DNA from 2 places in the Pilosibacter rotomagensis genome. Region 1 is predicted to be linked to the other one. Evidence: predicted binding sites of a transcription regulator. Region 1 holds the regulator's gene; the other holds the start of a gene.
What was found. The regulator HrcA, encoded in region 1, represses chaperone genes, less so after heat shock. The targets are predictions, from matches to a motif close to TGTTAGCACTCNNNNNNNNNGAGTGCTAACA.
Positions count from the first base shown of each region.

Region 2: ACI3EW_RS04545 (Hsp20/alpha crystallin family protein) is a predicted target of HrcA. The motif match lies at 5,911-5,941, and genes of this name have one in related genera.

Region 1 covers NZ_CM170323.1:2,629,611-2,638,089, forward strand. Annotated here, with positions in the region: gene dnaK (molecular chaperone DnaK) at 1-1,603, opposite strand, end outside; gene grpE (nucleotide exchange factor GrpE) at 1,695-2,273, opposite strand; gene hrcA (heat-inducible transcriptional repressor HrcA) at 2,282-3,334, opposite strand; gene ACI3EW_RS11830 (3D domain-containing protein) at 4,075-4,788, shown strand; gene glgD (glucose-1-phosphate adenylyltransferase subunit GlgD) at 4,982-6,121, opposite strand; gene ACI3EW_RS11840 (glucose-1-phosphate adenylyltransferase) at 6,115-7,323, opposite strand; gene hemW (radical SAM family heme chaperone HemW) at 7,544-8,479, opposite strand, start outside.
Region 2 covers NZ_CM170323.1:1,018,830-1,027,308, reverse strand. Annotated here, with positions in the region: gene ACI3EW_RS04565 (alcohol dehydrogenase) at 1-727, shown strand, start outside; gene ACI3EW_RS04560 (U32 family peptidase) at 762-1,832, opposite strand; gene ACI3EW_RS04555 (hypothetical protein) at 1,947-3,461, opposite strand; gene ACI3EW_RS04550 (RNA-guided endonuclease InsQ/TnpB family protein) at 3,617-4,867, opposite strand; gene ACI3EW_RS04545 (Hsp20/alpha crystallin family protein) at 5,335-5,784, opposite strand; gene ACI3EW_RS04540 (iron-containing alcohol dehydrogenase family protein) at 6,463-7,566, shown strand; gene ACI3EW_RS04535 (aspartate/glutamate racemase family protein) at 7,683-8,378, shown strand.

The DNA.
Region 1 (8,479 bases):
TGTCGTTTGCATCGATCTTGTCGCCGACTTCCTCGAGAGCTTTCTCTGTCTGGAATACCATGGAGTCAGCTTCGTTTCTCGCATCAATCGCTTCTTTTCTCTTCTTATCCTCAGCCTCGTAAGCTGCAGCTTCCTTAACAGCCTTATCGATATCATCCTTGGACATGTTGGAACCGGATGTGATCGTGATGTGCTGCTCTTTGCCTGTTCCAAGATCCTTAGCGGATACATTTACGATACCGTTTGCATCGATATCGAATGTAACTTCGATCTGCGGAACACCTCTTCTTGCCGGAAGGATACCATCAAGACGGAACTGGCCAAGAGTTTTGTTGTCCTTTGCGAACTCACGCTCACCCTGTACAACGTGGATATCTACAGCTGTCTGGTTATCAGCGGCTGTGGAGAAGATCTGGCTCTTTCTTGTCGGGATGGTTGTATTTCTCTCGATCAGCTTTGTTGCTACGCCGCCCATGGTCTCGATTGCAAGGGAAAGCGGAGTAACATCGAGAAGAAGGATGTCGCCGGCACCAGCATCGCCTGCTAACTTACCACCCTGGATCGCTGCACCGATGGCTACGCACTCATCCGGGTTTAAGGACTTACTCGGCTCTTTGCCTGTTAACTGTTTTACCTTCTCCTGTGCGGAAAGCATACGTGTGGAACCACCTACAAGGAGAACCTTGGAAAGATCTGCTGCTGTTAAGCCGGCATCTCTTAATGCATTCTGCACCGGGATCGCTGTTCTCTCGATGAGGTCGCTTGTGAGTTCATCGAATTTTGCTCTTGTAAGATTCATATCTAAGTGCTTCGGGCCATCAGCAGTTGCTGTGATGAACGGAAGGTTGATATTTGTTGTTGTTGCGGAAGAGAGTTCCTTCTTTGCTTTCTCAGCAGCTTCTTTTAATCTCTGAAGTGCCATCTTATCACCGGAAAGATCTACGCCCTCTGTCTTCTTGAACTCATCGATCATCCACTGTGTGACACGGTTATCGAAATCATCACCGCCGAGGTGTGTATCACCGTTCGTCGCAAGAACTTCAATAACGCCGTCACCGATCTCGATGATGGAAACATCGAATGTACCGCCGCCGAGGTCATATACCATGATCTTCTGCTCTTTCTCGTTGTCAAGGCCATAAGCAAGGGCTGCCGCTGTCGGCTCGTTGATGATACGCTTTACATCAAGACCGGCGATCTTACCTGCATCCTTTGTTGCCTGACGCTGGGCATCGTTGAAGTAAGCCGGAACTGTGATAACAGCTTCTGTTACCTTCTCACCGAGGTAGCTTTCAGCATCTGCTTTTAACTTCTGAAGGATCATCGCGGAAATCTCCTGCGGTGTGTACTTCTTGCCGTCGATGTCTACCTTGTAGTCAGTACCCATATGTCTCTTAATGGAGGAGATGGTTCTGTCAGCGTTTGTAACTGCCTGACGCTTTGCCGGCTCACCGACAAGTCTTTCTCCTGTCTTTGTAAATGCAACGATAGACGGTGTTGTTCTGACACCTTCTGTATTAGCGATAACTGTTGGTTTACCGCCTTCCATAACTGCTACGCAGCTGTTTGTTGTACCTAAGTCAATACCAATGATCTTGCTCATGATTTTTTCCTCCTGTTATATTTGGAATTAAGTGAATTTCAATGTTAATTTTGATACCGGATCGATCCGCACTTACGTGCTCTCACGATCCTTAGTTCGCAACCTGTACCATGCTGTGACGGACGATCGACTCTTTGTAGGTGTAACCCTTCTGAAGCTCAGCTGCCACAACATTTTCGCCGAGATTCTCATCCTCCACATGCATCACTGCGTTGTGGAAATTCGGATCAAACGGCTTTCCGACGGCCTCGATCGGCTTTACGCCAAGATCATCGAGCGTCTTTACAAACTGCTTATATATCTTTTCCATTCCCTCTGCAAATGCGGTTCCTTTCGCATCCTCCGGGATTGTGTTAAGACCTCTTTCAAAGTTGTCAACGATCGGAAGGATCTTTTCGATCACGTCCTTCGCGCCGATCTCATACATCGCGGACTTTTCCTTGTCCGTTCTCTTGCGGTAATTATCAAATTCCGCCATCGATCTTCTGAGTTTGTCATTTAACTCATCAATCTTCTCGTCCTTCGGATCCTTTTTCTTTTCCGGAGCTTTTTCCTTCTTTCCGGCATCCTCGGACTTCTCAGTTTCTTTATCAGTCTCAGAGGCTTTCGCTTCTTTCTCTTCGGAAGCTTCCGTCTCCTGGTTCTCTTTTTCTAACTCTTTCTCTTCCACTGCTCTCTTCACCTTTCATTTTTAAATGTTTCGTTCAGCTGCGCGACAAGCGATCGCAAGGTTGTTACGACTTTCTCGTAATCCATCCGCTTTGGTCCTACAATACCGATCGTTCCTCGCATTCCATCGCCGAGCGCATAATTTGCGGTTACGATGCTGCAGTCTTTCATGCTCTGGACCGGAGTTTCATCTCCGATGTAGACCTGGATCTCATTGTCCGGGTCATCGGTCTTATTCTGCTGCTGTTCATCGATCAGCCCACGGAGAAGTTCCTTATGTTCTAACGTGCTGATCAGCTGACTCGCTTTCTCTGTATCGGAAAGTTCCGGATATTTGAAAATATTGGTTGCCCCGCTCGTATAGATCTGAAGATCCTCATCCTGGGAACGGATCACTTCGCTGACCTCATTCAGGACCAGATCCACCACTCTTCTGTGGCTTCCGGCCTGCTCCTTCATCTTCGCGATCACACCAAGATTGATCTCCTCGATCGTCAGACCGTTCAGATTGCTGTTCAGGAGAATATTCAGATTCAGGATCTCCTCATCACTGAGTTCCTCATCAACCGTAACAAAAGAGTTCCGGATAATATTTCCTTCCACAACAATTACCACGAGAAGCTTATGCTCCTCAACTCTGGAGAGTTGGATAAATTTAAGCTTCGTCTGGCTGTAACTCGGTCCGCTGATCAGAGTCGCATAATTTGTATTCTTTGCGAGAACCTTTGCAAGCTGCTTCAAAAGCAGTTCCACGCGGTCAACCCGCTGGATCATCAGTTCCTGCATGTGCTCGACCTGACTGTCCTTCTCTTTAATGATCTGGTCAACATAAAACCGGTAACCCTTATCGGAAGGAATCCTTCCGGCTGAAGTATGCGGCTGAAGAATGTAACCAAGCTCTTCCAGATCAGACATCTCATTTCGGATCGTAGCGGAGCTGAGCTTCAGATCCGAGTATTTGGAAATCGTTCTGGATCCGACCGGCTCACCGGTCTCCAGGTACGTCTGGATAATCGCTTTCAAAATTTTCTCTTTTCTCTCATCCAGTTCCAAACCTCTCACCTCTTCTCTCTGATTTGCTAGCACTCTCTTTTGAGGAGTGCTAACATCTACAGTTGCTACTATATTACTTCGCAAGTTTTTTGTCAAGGGCTTTTGATAATTTTCACATTTTTTTCACAAATATAGGAATAATTCCTGTTTTATCCAGAAATCTCCCGGAAACCCCATAATTTCCCGCGCACTTTACCGACAGTAATCTTCCCCAACCAAACTATTTCCTTATAAGATATCGATTCTTCACACTCACTCCCGCAACTCCCCAGCGGTGAGGCTCCGGGCAAAAGTGCTTTGCTCCAGATATACACTTCCTCTTAATCCGCAGCTGACTGTGTTGAATACAAAATAGTACACGTCCGAGCGCAGGCAGCGAGTTATACCTCTTCCCTTCCTCCCGCCATCCCACAGCGGTGAGGCTCCGGGATGGCGTGCTTTGATCCGGGGATCTGGCTTCCTCTAAGCTCACGGGTGGCTGCGTTAGAAAATCGGCGACACTTGTCTGAGCGCAGCGAGTTGTGTCGTCGATTTTCTGCCCTTAGCAGCCGCCCGTGAGCTTAGAGGAACCATCCCCGCATCCCCTGCACGCTATCCCGGAACCTCACCGCGTACCCCCCCCCCCCGAAAACTTGACAAATAAAAAAATCCGTGTATAATACATATTTGTTTCCAAATTGTTACATATTTGTTACATCACAGCATATACTTTGTAACAGATATGAAACAAAAAAGAAAGGATATGTTATATGAAGAAAATCAGAATGACCATCAGTGTTTTAATAACCATCCTCGCGATGCTCCTAAACACCGTATGCGCCTTCGCAAGCACCTCGAAAAACTCTGGCCACCTCGACAGCATCGACGGAAATAAGATCTCCGGATGGGCGTGGAACTCCGCGGTCCCGGACACCCCGGTCTCCGTCACTGTTACCGTGGTCAACGCCCATACAGGCGACTCTCTCTTAGCAGAGACCGCCACCGCAGATATCGAACGCGATGACTTAAAGACAAGCGGCATCGGAAACGGCGCCCACGGCTTTGAGATCATGATCGACTGGTCCTCCATTCCGGACAACACCTACATGATCAAACTCAGCGTAAACGGACAGGCACTTCCGATCGCCTACCAGTACGATACCGAGACAGGTATCATCAAAAACGCGACTCTCGTCTCCTTAGGAACCTTCAAGACAACCGCCTACTGCCCATGCAGAAGCTGCTCCGAAGGATATGGACGCCTCACAAAAACAGGAACCCAGGCCACCGCGAGCCGCACCGTAGCCGTTGACCCGCGCGTCATCCCGCTCGGAAGCCATCTTCTCATCGACGGCGTCGAATATATCGCTGAGGACGTCGGCGGCGGCGTCAAAGGAAAACACATCGATATTTTTTACAACACACATTCGGAAACAAAAAATCACGGCGTGGAACGTTCTGAGGTCTATCTGATCCAGTCCTGATGCTCCGTTTTCTTACAAAAAGGTGATCTGCCATTGCGCAGGTCACCTTTTTTTACAGGAAAATCCGCGCTTCACAGACTTTAGCGCTCTGCCTTTCCGATTTCATTTTTTCTATGTTCTCATATACACAAAAAGGGAATCTCCATGGAGCATCCAGTCTCTCACGGAAGATTCCCTTTTATCCTTTGCTTTTTTAAACCGTATGTCCCTTGGCAACATAAAACGGCTGTGTATCCGTTCCCTTAAGCTCCTGTCCGACCTCGATCGTAACGTTCTTATCGGTAACAACGTAATCCAAGCGTCCGCCGGCCTTCACGACCGTATCCTGCATCAGGACACTGTTTCTGATCTTCGCGCCTTTCTCGATCTTGACGCCTCTGAAAAGAATACAGTTCTCAACATCTCCCTCGATCACACAGCCATCTGCAACGAGGTTATTTTTCGCCTTACATCCGGTAATGTATCTCGTCGGGTTGTCATCACGGATCTTTGTGTAGACCGGACCGCCGGTAAACAGCGCTTCCAGATTCTCATCGTCAAGAAGCTTCATATTCTCGTCAAAGTAGCTCTTCAGTCCGCAGATCCTTGCATAATATCCTTCATACTTGTACGCGCGGACGTTATATTTCTCCAGGCGCGGTGCAAGGATATCACGCTCAAAATAGGAATAGCCGCGTACAAACGCCGCATGGATCTTCTCGATCAGAGCTTCTCTTTCCATAATATAGATGTTCATGGAAAGATTCTGTTTTCCGCTCTCCTCGGAATTCATGAAGATCCTTTTCACACGCCCGTCCTCGAGCTTTAACGTGTAATACATGTCCCCATGGGCGCCCGCGTGGATCAGCTCCGCCGGGATCTCCTGCTCCGCGTAAGCGACAGTCACATCGGCGCCGCTCTCGATATGTGCCCTTAACATATCATTGAAATCAAAATCGACCGCAATATTTGCGTCGGTCATGATAACGTACTTTTCTTTCTTATTTTTAAGGAACTGCAGAATACTCTCCAGCGCTTCGACACGGCCGCTGTAGACCTTCATGTTCTTCTCCGCATACGGCGGGAAGATGCTGAGACCTCCGTTCTTTCTGAGAAGATCCCACTCACGGCCGGATCCCAGATGGTCCATCAGGGAATGGTAATTCTCGCGGACCACGATGGAGATATTGCTGATCCCGCAGTTTGCGAGACTCGAAAGGAGGAAATCGATGATCCGGTAACGTCCCGCGAACGGGATGGATGCCATCAGGCGGTCGCCCGCAAGTTCCGGCACCAGATTGTCATAACTGTTCGGGAAAATAATACCGATCGCATTTGCATTGGAATTTACCATTGTTCTTCACCGTCCTCCACATTTTTATTGACCATGGCGTTCGGGCCGATCTTTGCGCCCTTTCCGATTGTGATCCCGGATCCGATCGTCGCGACACCGTGTCCCTCATCCTTCGGCATGGAACCGACGATCGCATTCTCACCGATCACAACGTTCTCGGCAACGATGCAGTGTTCCACAACGGCACCGGCCTTGATGACGGTTCCACCCATGACAACGGCATCCTCGACCTTTGCACCTTTTTCTACCTTAACACCGGAGAACAGGATCGAATGCTTTACATTTCCATCAATCCGGCAGCCGTCTGTGATCATACAGTTCTCAACGACCGCGTTGGAGCCGATCTTATGTCCGGTCATGCCGCTGTTCCGGCTGTAGATCTTCCAATTCTCATCAAAGAGGTTGATCCCGCTGTGCTCCGGATCCAGAACCTCCATATTTGCCTCCCAGAGGGAAGAGATCGTTCCGACATCCTTCCAGTATCCCTCAAAGTGGTAGGCGTACATTTTTCGTCCGTCCTTCAGAAGGTTCGGGATAATGTTGTTTCCGAAGTCGTTCTCGGAGTTCGGATCCGCCTCGTCCTCGATCAGGTACTTCTTTAAGATATCCCAGTTGAAGATGTAGATTCCCATCGAAGCCAGGTTGGACTTCGGGTTCTTCGGTTTCTCCTGAAACTCCGTGATCCGGTCATCATCGTCTGCGACCATCAGGCCGAAGCGGGATGCCTCATCCCACGGGACCTCCATAACGGCAACGCTGAACTCCGCTCCTTTCTCCTTGTGGAAGCGGAGGAAATCACTGTAATCCTGCTTACAGATCTGGTCACCTGATAAGATGATCACATACTGCGGATCGTAGCGCTCGATAAACGGAATGTTCTGATAGATCGCGTTTGCGGTTCCCTTATACCAGTCGGAGCCGGACGCTTTCTGGTACGGCGGCAGTACATGGACTCCCCCGTAGAGACGGTCAAGATCCCACGGCTGACCGTTTCCGATATACTCATTCAACACCATCGGCTGGTACTGGGTCAGAATTCCAACGGTATCGATTCCTGAATTTACACAGTTCGAGAGCGGGAAGTCGATGATCCGATACTTTCCGCCGAAAGGAACTGCCGGTTTTGCAAGCTTCTGTGTCAGCGCGTAGAGTCTGGAGCCCTGTCCGCCGGCAAGGAGCATTGCGATCATTTCCTTAGCCATAAAAATATCCCCCTGTATTTCTGGATCGGTATTCTCCGTGCAAAATGCATAAAATCGCATTCTCAAGGATTGTATAAATTATAGCACATTTTCGCCGTTTTCGATAGCTTTTTATACATTTTTACCATACTTTTACTTTGCCTATATATATCTGTATTACTTTATACTCATAAAGTCAAAATTTCCCATAAATCTAAAAAACGCAGCCTCCGCAGGAACTTCAGTCCTGCAGAAACTGCGCCATGATATAGTTGCTCACATCGAGCCCGTAATCAGTCAGTACAAAGCGGTCGCCTTCAAAATGCGCGGCCTTTTCTTTCACGAATGTTTCCATCAGCCCCGGGTAGACTTCCTTTGCGGAGATCCCGAATCGTCTTTCAAATTCTGAAAGCGACACCCCGGCCGTCATCCGGAGCCCTACATAGAAGAATTCCTCTTCCATATCCTTCTTCGTCAGCTTTTCGATATCTGCAAACATTCCCGGCTTTTCTTCGAGGTACTGCTTCATATCCGGGTTCACGGTGAACCGGCAGCCGTCCAGATAGGAGGACGCCCCGAGTCCGAGTCCCAGGTACGGAACTCCGGTCCAGTAGCCGATGTTGTGGCGGCACTCCCGCCCCGGCTTTGCATAATTGGAAATCTCATACCGTTCGTATCCGCAGTCCTTTAAAAACCGCTTCGTCTCATGGTACATCTCCCGCTCGGAGTCCTCATCCGGAAGAAGTTTCCGCCCCTCTTCGCTCCCATATCGTTCACCGAACGGCGTTCCTTCCTCGATGATCAGGCTGTATGCGGAGATATGTTCCGGATCAAGATCCGTGACCCGCGAGAGCGTCTCCTTCCATGACTCACAGGTCTGTCCCGGAAGCGCCGACATGAGATCGATATTCAGGTTCGCAAACCCGCACTCGCGGGCCAGCGTAAAGCTCTCCAGAAATTCCGCCCAGGTGTGGATCCGCCCCAGAAGTTTTAACTCCCGGTCATTCGCCGACTGGAGACCGAAGCTCAGCCGGTTGATCCCAGCTTTCCGGTAATCCGTAAGTTTCTCCCGCGTCACCGTCCCGGGATTCGCCTCCATGGAGATCTCCGCGCCATCCGCGACATGAAACGCATGTCTGACATGTTCCATGATCTCCACGATCAGCCCAGAGTCCGG
Region 2 (8,479 bases), 1.6 Mb from region 1:
CTGCATCGATCAGAATGGCGGCTGGGCTCTCGGATGCCGGATCGATGGCGGACAGGCAGAATATGTTCGCGTGCCGTTTGCAGATCAGGGGTTAAATAAAATCCCGGATCATGTTACAGACCGTCAGGCTTTGCTGGTCGGAGATGTTCTTGCCACCGGTTTCTGGGCAGCTCGTATTTCTGAGATCAAAGAGGAGGATACGGTATTGATCATCGGAGCAGGACCTACGGGCATCTGTACGCTGCTCTGTGTCATGCTGAAGAATCCGAAACGTATCATCGTCTGTGAAAAAGACGAAGGCCGTATCCGCTTTATCCATGAGCACTATCCGGAAATCCTTACCGTATCACCCGAAGCCTGTGCAGATTATGTTCGTGCCAACAGTGACCATGGCGGAGCAGATGTCGTTCTCGAAGTCGCAGGAGCCGAATCCACGTTTCGCCTTGCATGGGAATGTGCAAGACCAAATGCGGTCGTGACGGTCGTTGCTCTTTATGACAAGGCTCAGACACTGCCGCTGCCGGATATGTACGGCAAGAACCTCACGTTCAAGACCGGCGGTGTAGACGGCTGCAATTGTGAGGAAATACTGCGGCTGATCGCAGAGGGCAGACTGAATACGGAACCACTTATCACACATACATACCCGTTAGACAGGATCGAAGAAGCATACACACTCTTTGAAAATAAGATGGACGGTGTGATCAAGGTAGCCATCGAGTGTTAATACGGTTCCCAATCCCGGTTCCTGGACACTGTATTTAAATTGTCTTCCCGGCAACCGATTCCGTTTCTCTATAATAACACAGTCCGCTGCATCCATACGGAAACAACATTCGCTTCATATCCCTGATATATTCCTCTTCCGTATCCACATGCTCAAGGATATCCAGAGCTGTCTTCAGGTTCCGGATATCCTTTTCCATAAAATCTACATAATTTCCACGCCCCACAAGCTTCAAATGGGTGATTCCGGCCTGTCGCAGCCGATACAGTGCGCAGAGTCCACAGCCTGTCGCACCGCAGAGATAGCCGTCGGAATCATATCTTCGTTCCTCATACTCTTCGTTCGGTTTATCTGCGCTTCGTTCATCATTCGCATCTTTCACTGTGTTCTCCGTCCGTGAGACCAGCTTCTCCGTTTCTGAACCTTCTTCTTTTTTCTCTCTATTTCCTTTAACTTTTCCTATCTTATACGGGACCCGGCAGAGATGCCCCATCTCGTCGCAGTGCAGGGAATTACAGAACGCCCCCGAAAACTGACAGAGCTCGTTCAGTGCAAATGCCTCAAATTCACATACGCCCCTGCTGCCCTTTTCCCTCTCATGCCGGATCACCGACTCCATGTCTGCGAAGCTGTTCTTCCTGTGAAAGATAAGCCGACTGACATCCAAGCGGTCAAATACATCTATCATCCGACTGTTTACCTCTGCCGTCTCCCCACTCAGATGGATCTCACAGCGGATCCCATTATTTTTCAGGTAGATCAGCAGCGCCGGATCCGCGATAATAAAGCTTGAAAATCCAAGCTCCGTACACCGGTGAAGGACATCCGCGATCTCTGGGTACTGCTCCGGTGTATAATAAAGCGAATTAAATGTCAGATGTACCGGCTTCCCATACTTTCTCACCAGCGCCGCCAGAATCCTCAGCTCACTCTCCGCCCCGATCTGCACGTTAATGCCAAGAACCTCACGACGGTTTAGCGGCAGCACCGTCCCGTATTTTTTATTCCATTCATAAGGTACGTATCCGCAGAAAAACTCATCTGCCCCGGCCTCGACGTACCGCACATATTCATCGATGGATCCAAGTCCCGCCGTGATCTTCATTGTATTTCTCCTTAAATTCAGCTTCCCAACTTCTGAAAGTTCGCACCTGCAACATTTCGTTTCTTTTTTCACAAGTACAATTCTGACTATCTGCTATTTTTAATTGCATATTAGTTACAGTAAATTTACTACGATTCTATCAATTCTTTTCTCTTTCCAACCTTCTGTATCCGCCATTCCGGAAACTGAACTCCCATCCAGCGCAAAGAGCGAATTATACCGCCCCACCATCTTCAAATGCTTCGGATACAGAAAGACTTTCTCTCTGCAATATCCCGGACACGATTCCGGCAGTTCCTGCTTTCCACGTTCCCCATTTTTACACGCAGCATACAGTGTACAATACTGGGAGGTATTCGTCTGATAAAACGGAACGTGGATGCTGTTCTTTCCTTCCGGAAATTGCTGCCTGTATCCGCAGGACTCCCACTCGTACCGCCGGATCCCGAACGTGTCCCTCAGATACGTCCGGTAAAATTCCGCATTCAGGCTGTTCTCCCGAAAATATCCTGTCTCTCCCTGCTTGTATCCCATCCGTGGATCCTTTTTTCTTTTATTTAACAGAGTCCCCATACACGGCACAAGAACTTCTTTTTCTTCCTTCCATTCCTTCCGCTCTCTCAAAAGCTCCAGCAGACCCCAGTCGTTTGCCGCGATCTCCAGAAATGTCTCCCGGTTTCTGCACCATTCTTCCAGCTCATCCAACAGTTTTTCCACCGGTTTCAGCATAAATTCCCGCAGATATGAAAATGTAACTGTCACAGCCAGACCTTCCGACTCTGCCTTTTTAAAGATCTCAAACAACTGCCGTTTTTCAGGAAACAGCAGATGGCAGAAGGCATTTCCCACATAGATCCGCTCTGGAACCGGCATTCGTTTTCCCAGCTCTTTAGCCCCATTCACGTTCCAGTACCAGTCCATAAAATCGCGGAATTTCATGGATAAATACCGCTCATAAAGCTCCGGACGGTCCAATTCCACAGCAACTTCGATATTCTTCCGTTCCTGCTCTTTATATTCTTTGTATTCTTTATATTCTTTGTATTCTTTGAGTTCAAAATCTCCTGCTGCGATGCAATTTCCCCTTATACCTGACTGATTTTCGATTCGCGTTTCCTGCCTCGCCCTGTCTTCTCCTTCATCAAACCATTCTTTTTTCTGTTCAATGAAATTCTCCGCAAACTGTTCATCCTTTTTTGCCGGATACCCGGTAAGCGCCATTGCAAGCTCCCCGTCCTCGCACTCCAGCTTCAGCCGCACAAATCTATCATACCAAAGGATCAGTTTTCCAGCGCATTCCCGGTATTTCTCCTGCTCCACAAACACCGAATACTCATATACCGGAATCCCCAGTCCATCTTCCACACGCACTTCCATCTCAAAAGAACGGATCTCAACTTCCGTATACGGATCCCCGCTTTTCTTCTCCTGACTCCCTGCCTTCAGCCCGTTGAAACCATCATAAAAACAGATCCGGAATCCCTTTACTTCGCGGATCTCATGCAATGTCCGAAAACAAAATCCTTGTTTCGCAAGCTCCGTGATCCGGATCTCCTGCCCGTCTGCAAATCCCGTCACCAGTCCGAACGGGATCATAAAAACTCCGTTTATTTCTCTCTTCCCTGACACTTTTCGTTCCCCAATTCAAATCTTTTTGCAGCATCATAGCTCACGCCGCTCGTGAATTACCCACCACTTAATTTTGAAGAAATTTGAAGTGGGGGCTTCTGGGGAATCCTTGGACTCCCGTTTAAGAAGTTTGATCTTTGAGTTTCCGCCCGCTCTCAGGCGATCCTTATTCTTACAGGCGTATCCACATCGCCTCTATCATATAGAGCCCTTAGGCTCACAATGTTACATTTACGCATGATATTTAAAGCACCATTGACATCAGCGTTGATCCGCCTTCCAGAGCGGTCCTGATACAGGCCACGGCAGATCCGGCGGCCGGAAAAGACCGGTGGCACAAGTCCTGCTTCTCCATATACGGGCATTTCATCCAGATCCCAGAAGGATGCCATGGAAGTATAGCTTTCCTCCTGTTCCACGTAGCGGATCCCATTCATTTCACACAGATATTTCAGTTTCCTGCGGAGTATCCCGAACGGAATTCCCACAAAGACCTGGTTCATCTGCCTGCCAAGATCTGAGGAGCGCTGGAATGTGGTATTGTAGCCCACGATCAGGGTTCCGATATCGTTCCGGATGCAGTAGGTGACCACCTGTTTCGCTGCTTTACCCATGTAGTCACGGACCTGGTTGTTTCTCTTCCTCTGCAAAACGACCTGACGTCTGGTTGTTTTCTTTCCGTAGTGCTGCTTGTCTTTGACGCTCTGCAGGCAGGTGTTCCGCTTGTTGAACCACTGGTTGATGGATTTTAAGCGTTTCCCATCGATGAGGAAGCTTTCCCCTCTGTTGGAAACGGCCGTCATGAGATTGTCGATCCCGAAGTCGATCGCCAGTGCATGGGTTGGATTCAGATTTCTCTGAGCCGCTTCCACCTGATAGGTGTACTGGATCTCAAAGAACCTGGCGTCTGCTTTTGGGATGATACGGATCTCCTTAATGGTTTTATCTGCCAGGACCGGCGGGATGGTAATGGTGACCGGTTTATGATGCTTCTTATACGCTGCTGAGTACGGAAGGACAAACCGGTTCCCATTCAGTCTTACAAACCCGACGATCAGGGTTGCGTAGCCGTCTTTTGGAAGGTATTTGGGCAGCCTGCAGGATGAAAACGGATACTTCCCCTGCTTTGCCAGTTTCAACAGACCGAAGAAAGACTTAAAAGATCCATCCACTTCCTTAAGGATCTGCTGGGCCATGTTGGAATTCAGCAGCCGATAGTTTTCGGAAGTCTTTAAGATGGCGTAGTTTTTCTCATATGGAAGATACCGGCTATGTTCAAAGTAATGCTGCCGTACCTGGTAGATGGCCTGGTTGGTCAGGTTTTTGGCTGTGCGGCATAATTCCCGTAGAATGAGGAATTCATCTTTGGACAGATGCTTTAGCTGCTGGCATACGGTCAAATACAAAACGGTTCCTCCTTTCCTAATTGGTTCAGAACATATGTTCTGTGTTAATTATAGCACATGGTTTCACAAAAGGGAAGAGAAAGAATTGTAATTGCTTACCGTTTTACATCTGTCTGTGTATCGTTATAGTGGCATTCATCCCGCCACCTACGAGGAATGGGGGTATTCTGCCGATTTTATGATAAACCAATAACGTGCAGCTGTACCTTTTATATAAAAGAATGTGCCTTGGCACATTCTCGCACCTCGCGCAGGCGCTTGCGACAATCTGCATCTTCGCGCGAGTGCGCATTTTGGGCACGTCAGTGCCTTTTTATGTAACAGGAAATTCATAGGAAGTTCCTGTTACATAAAAAAGGACCGCTGCCCCACAGATCTCTCTGCAAAGGCAACGGTCCTTTTCAGCTACAGGTTATTTTCATTGATACCATACACCGCAGGCAGCTTTCACTGTCTGCCGCGCTTCCTTAACCTTCGATCGCAATACGCTTAGAAGTTTCAACCTTCTTCTGCTCAACCGGTTTCGGAACGGACAGGCTTAAGATACCATTTTCAAATTTAGCCTTGATATCTTCCTGCTTTACATCTTCGCCAACATAGAAGGTTCTGCTCATTGCTCCGGAATAACGCTCCTGACGGATATAATGACCTTTCTTATCTTCCTCATCCTTATCAAGACCCTTAGCAGCGCTGACGGTCAGATAACCATCCTTCAATTCTGCAGTGATCTCATCTTTCTTGAATCCCGGAAGATCGATGTCCAGTTCATAGGAACCTTCATTCTCCTTGATATCAGTTTTCATAACTCTCGAAGCATTCTTTCCATACAGCGGATTCTTCTTAGAAGTAAAGAAGCTGTCATCAAACGGGAACATATCATCAAATAAACTCTCTCCAAAAATACTCGGCATATACATAAATCATTCCTCCAATCAGAATATCTGAAATCTATTGTCTGGGAGATTCTGAAAATCTCCAGGACTTTTTGCATCCCTTTGATTTCTTTCTCTCTTCCTTTGTTCTGCATGTACTATAACACATATGATTAGCACTGTCAAGAGGTGAGTGCTAATTTTTTGTGAATTAATTGTGAACTTATTTTTCTTTTTAAAAGTCATTTTTGTTCAAAATCCGCTGGGACAGTGAAAAACTCTCCGGCATCCGATTGCCAATGCAAGACAGTATCCGTAACTCCTGATATCTTAGCGGTTTAAAAAGAACTCTGATACTTTTCGTCTTTGACAAACGTACCATACAGAGTTCTTTTTCTTATCTGTTCTGTCTGTATTCCCAGATTCTTATTTCTCTCACACTCCTCGTGCATAATCATGATCATACATGCATTGGTTTTCTGCAGTAGCACAATGTGATGTGCAATGGCAGGAAAATTTAAAGGACATAAATTAAGAACATCTTGAATTATTTTTCCAAACGCCTATAATATTGATAAGTTATCCATTTTGATGGCAAAACTCTACTATCAACCGTAACGCTTCTGGACAGTTTATTCTATCCTCTAACAGTTACCCCCACAATCTGACAGATATTGTTTATTCCGGATATTTGTCATCTCACAACAAGAAAGGCAGAAGCAAATGAGTTACAGTGTATATCTTCCTAATTATTCCATCGGTGAAAATTGTTACAAGGAACTTCCATACGTCGCAAGAAACTATGGAAAAAAGGCAGTCGTGATCGGCGGTAAAACAGCCATGGAAAAAACAAAAGATGCGCTCCTGGAAGGCATCAAGGGCTCCGATCTTGAGATCACGGATTTCATCTGGTACGGCGGTGATTCCAGCTACGAGAACGGCAATGCATTGATCGCGAATCCGGCTGTCCGCAACGCAGATATCATCTTTGGTGTCGGTGGAGGAAGAGCCTGCGACACCGCAAAATATGTAGCAAACGAACTTGACAAACCACTATTTACCTTCCCGACCGTTGCCAGCAACTGCGCGGCCGTGACTGCCATCTGTGTCATCTACAATGCCAACGGCACCTTCCGGGAATATTATTATCCGAAGCTTGCGGATCATACCTTCATCAATACCGCTGTTATTGCGGATTCTCCTTACGACCTCCTCTGGGCCGGAATCGGCGACGCACTCTCCAAAGAATGTGAGGCTGTTTTTTCCAGCAAAGGTAAGCACTTAAGCCATACTCCGTTAATGGGTGTCCAGCTCAGTAAAGTCTGCACACAACCGCTCCTGGATTATGGAAAAGAGGCACTCGCATCCTTAAAAGCGCACAAAGTCAGCGATGCCCTCATGCAGGTCACTTTGGATATCATCGTCTCCACCGGTATCGTTTCCAATATGACGACTCATATTCCGGATTATTACTACAATTCCTCCCTCGCGCACTGTGTCTATAACGGCTCCACGATCACGCGTCATGGTCACGAACACCTGCACGGCGAAGTCGTATCCCTCGGTGTTCTCTGCCTGCTCACCTATGAAGGCGCGAACGCTCTCCGTGATACGATCATGAAATTCAATGCCAGTATCGGTCTTCCGGTATGCTTCGATGATATCGATATCACCGAAGATGAATTTGATCTCATGGCAGATAGAATTCTTACTTCCACCGAATGGCAGTACCGCCCGCAAGATGTGACCCGTGAGAAATTTATTGCATGCATGAAAGAACAGAATAAGATCGGACAGGAATTTAAAAAACAGACTATGCTCTTATAAATGTACCGTGGAATATCTACATGCTATTCCGTCAGGAAAGTCATTAGAAGCTTTGCACAAGACATTCATGAAGACGAACATATTTGCAGAATTCCGTAAACTCAGAGGTAAAATTAATGAAAAAGTTAGGATTAATTGGTGGAATAGGGCCAGAATCCACCATTGAATATTATCGCAGCATAGAATATGGCGTACAGAAAAAAAGTGGTCAAAATTTCTTTCCCAATATCACCATAGAAAGTCTTAATGTATTTGACGTACTCAATTTATGCAAAAATCAGGATTATGATGGGTTGACAGATTATCTTCTCAACGGTATCAATCAACTTTCTGCAGCAGGAGTACAATACGCTGCTCTAACCGGAATCACAACACATATTGTTTTTGATGCATTATCGAAAGTATCTCCTGTACCGCTTGTTAGTATGGTAGATACCGCAAGTGAATTTGCCAAAGCACACAGATACAGAAAAGTTTGCCTGTTAGGAACTCTTCCAACCATGAACGGAACCTTTTTTCAGCAATCCTTCGAATCTAAAGGGATCGAAGTCATTACACCGGATGCGGCAGAGAAAGAGTATATTGGTAGAAAAATTGAAACAGAACTGGAACTTGGGAAAGTTGTATCTGATACTCAAAACAACTTTCGAACAATTGCAGAACGAATCATTCAAGATGAGAACGTTGACACAATCATACTTGGATGCACAGAACTCCCATTGATTTTCAAAGGATTTGATTTATCAGTTCCATGCCTTAATGTGATGCAAGTTCATATTGATTCACTCATTGATTTAATTATGTCGGAATAGATACTTTCACCAATGCCGCTGTTATTGTGGATTCGCCTTACGACCTCTTCGCGCGAGTGCGCATCTTTGGCACGTCAATGCCTTTTAATGTAACAGGGAAT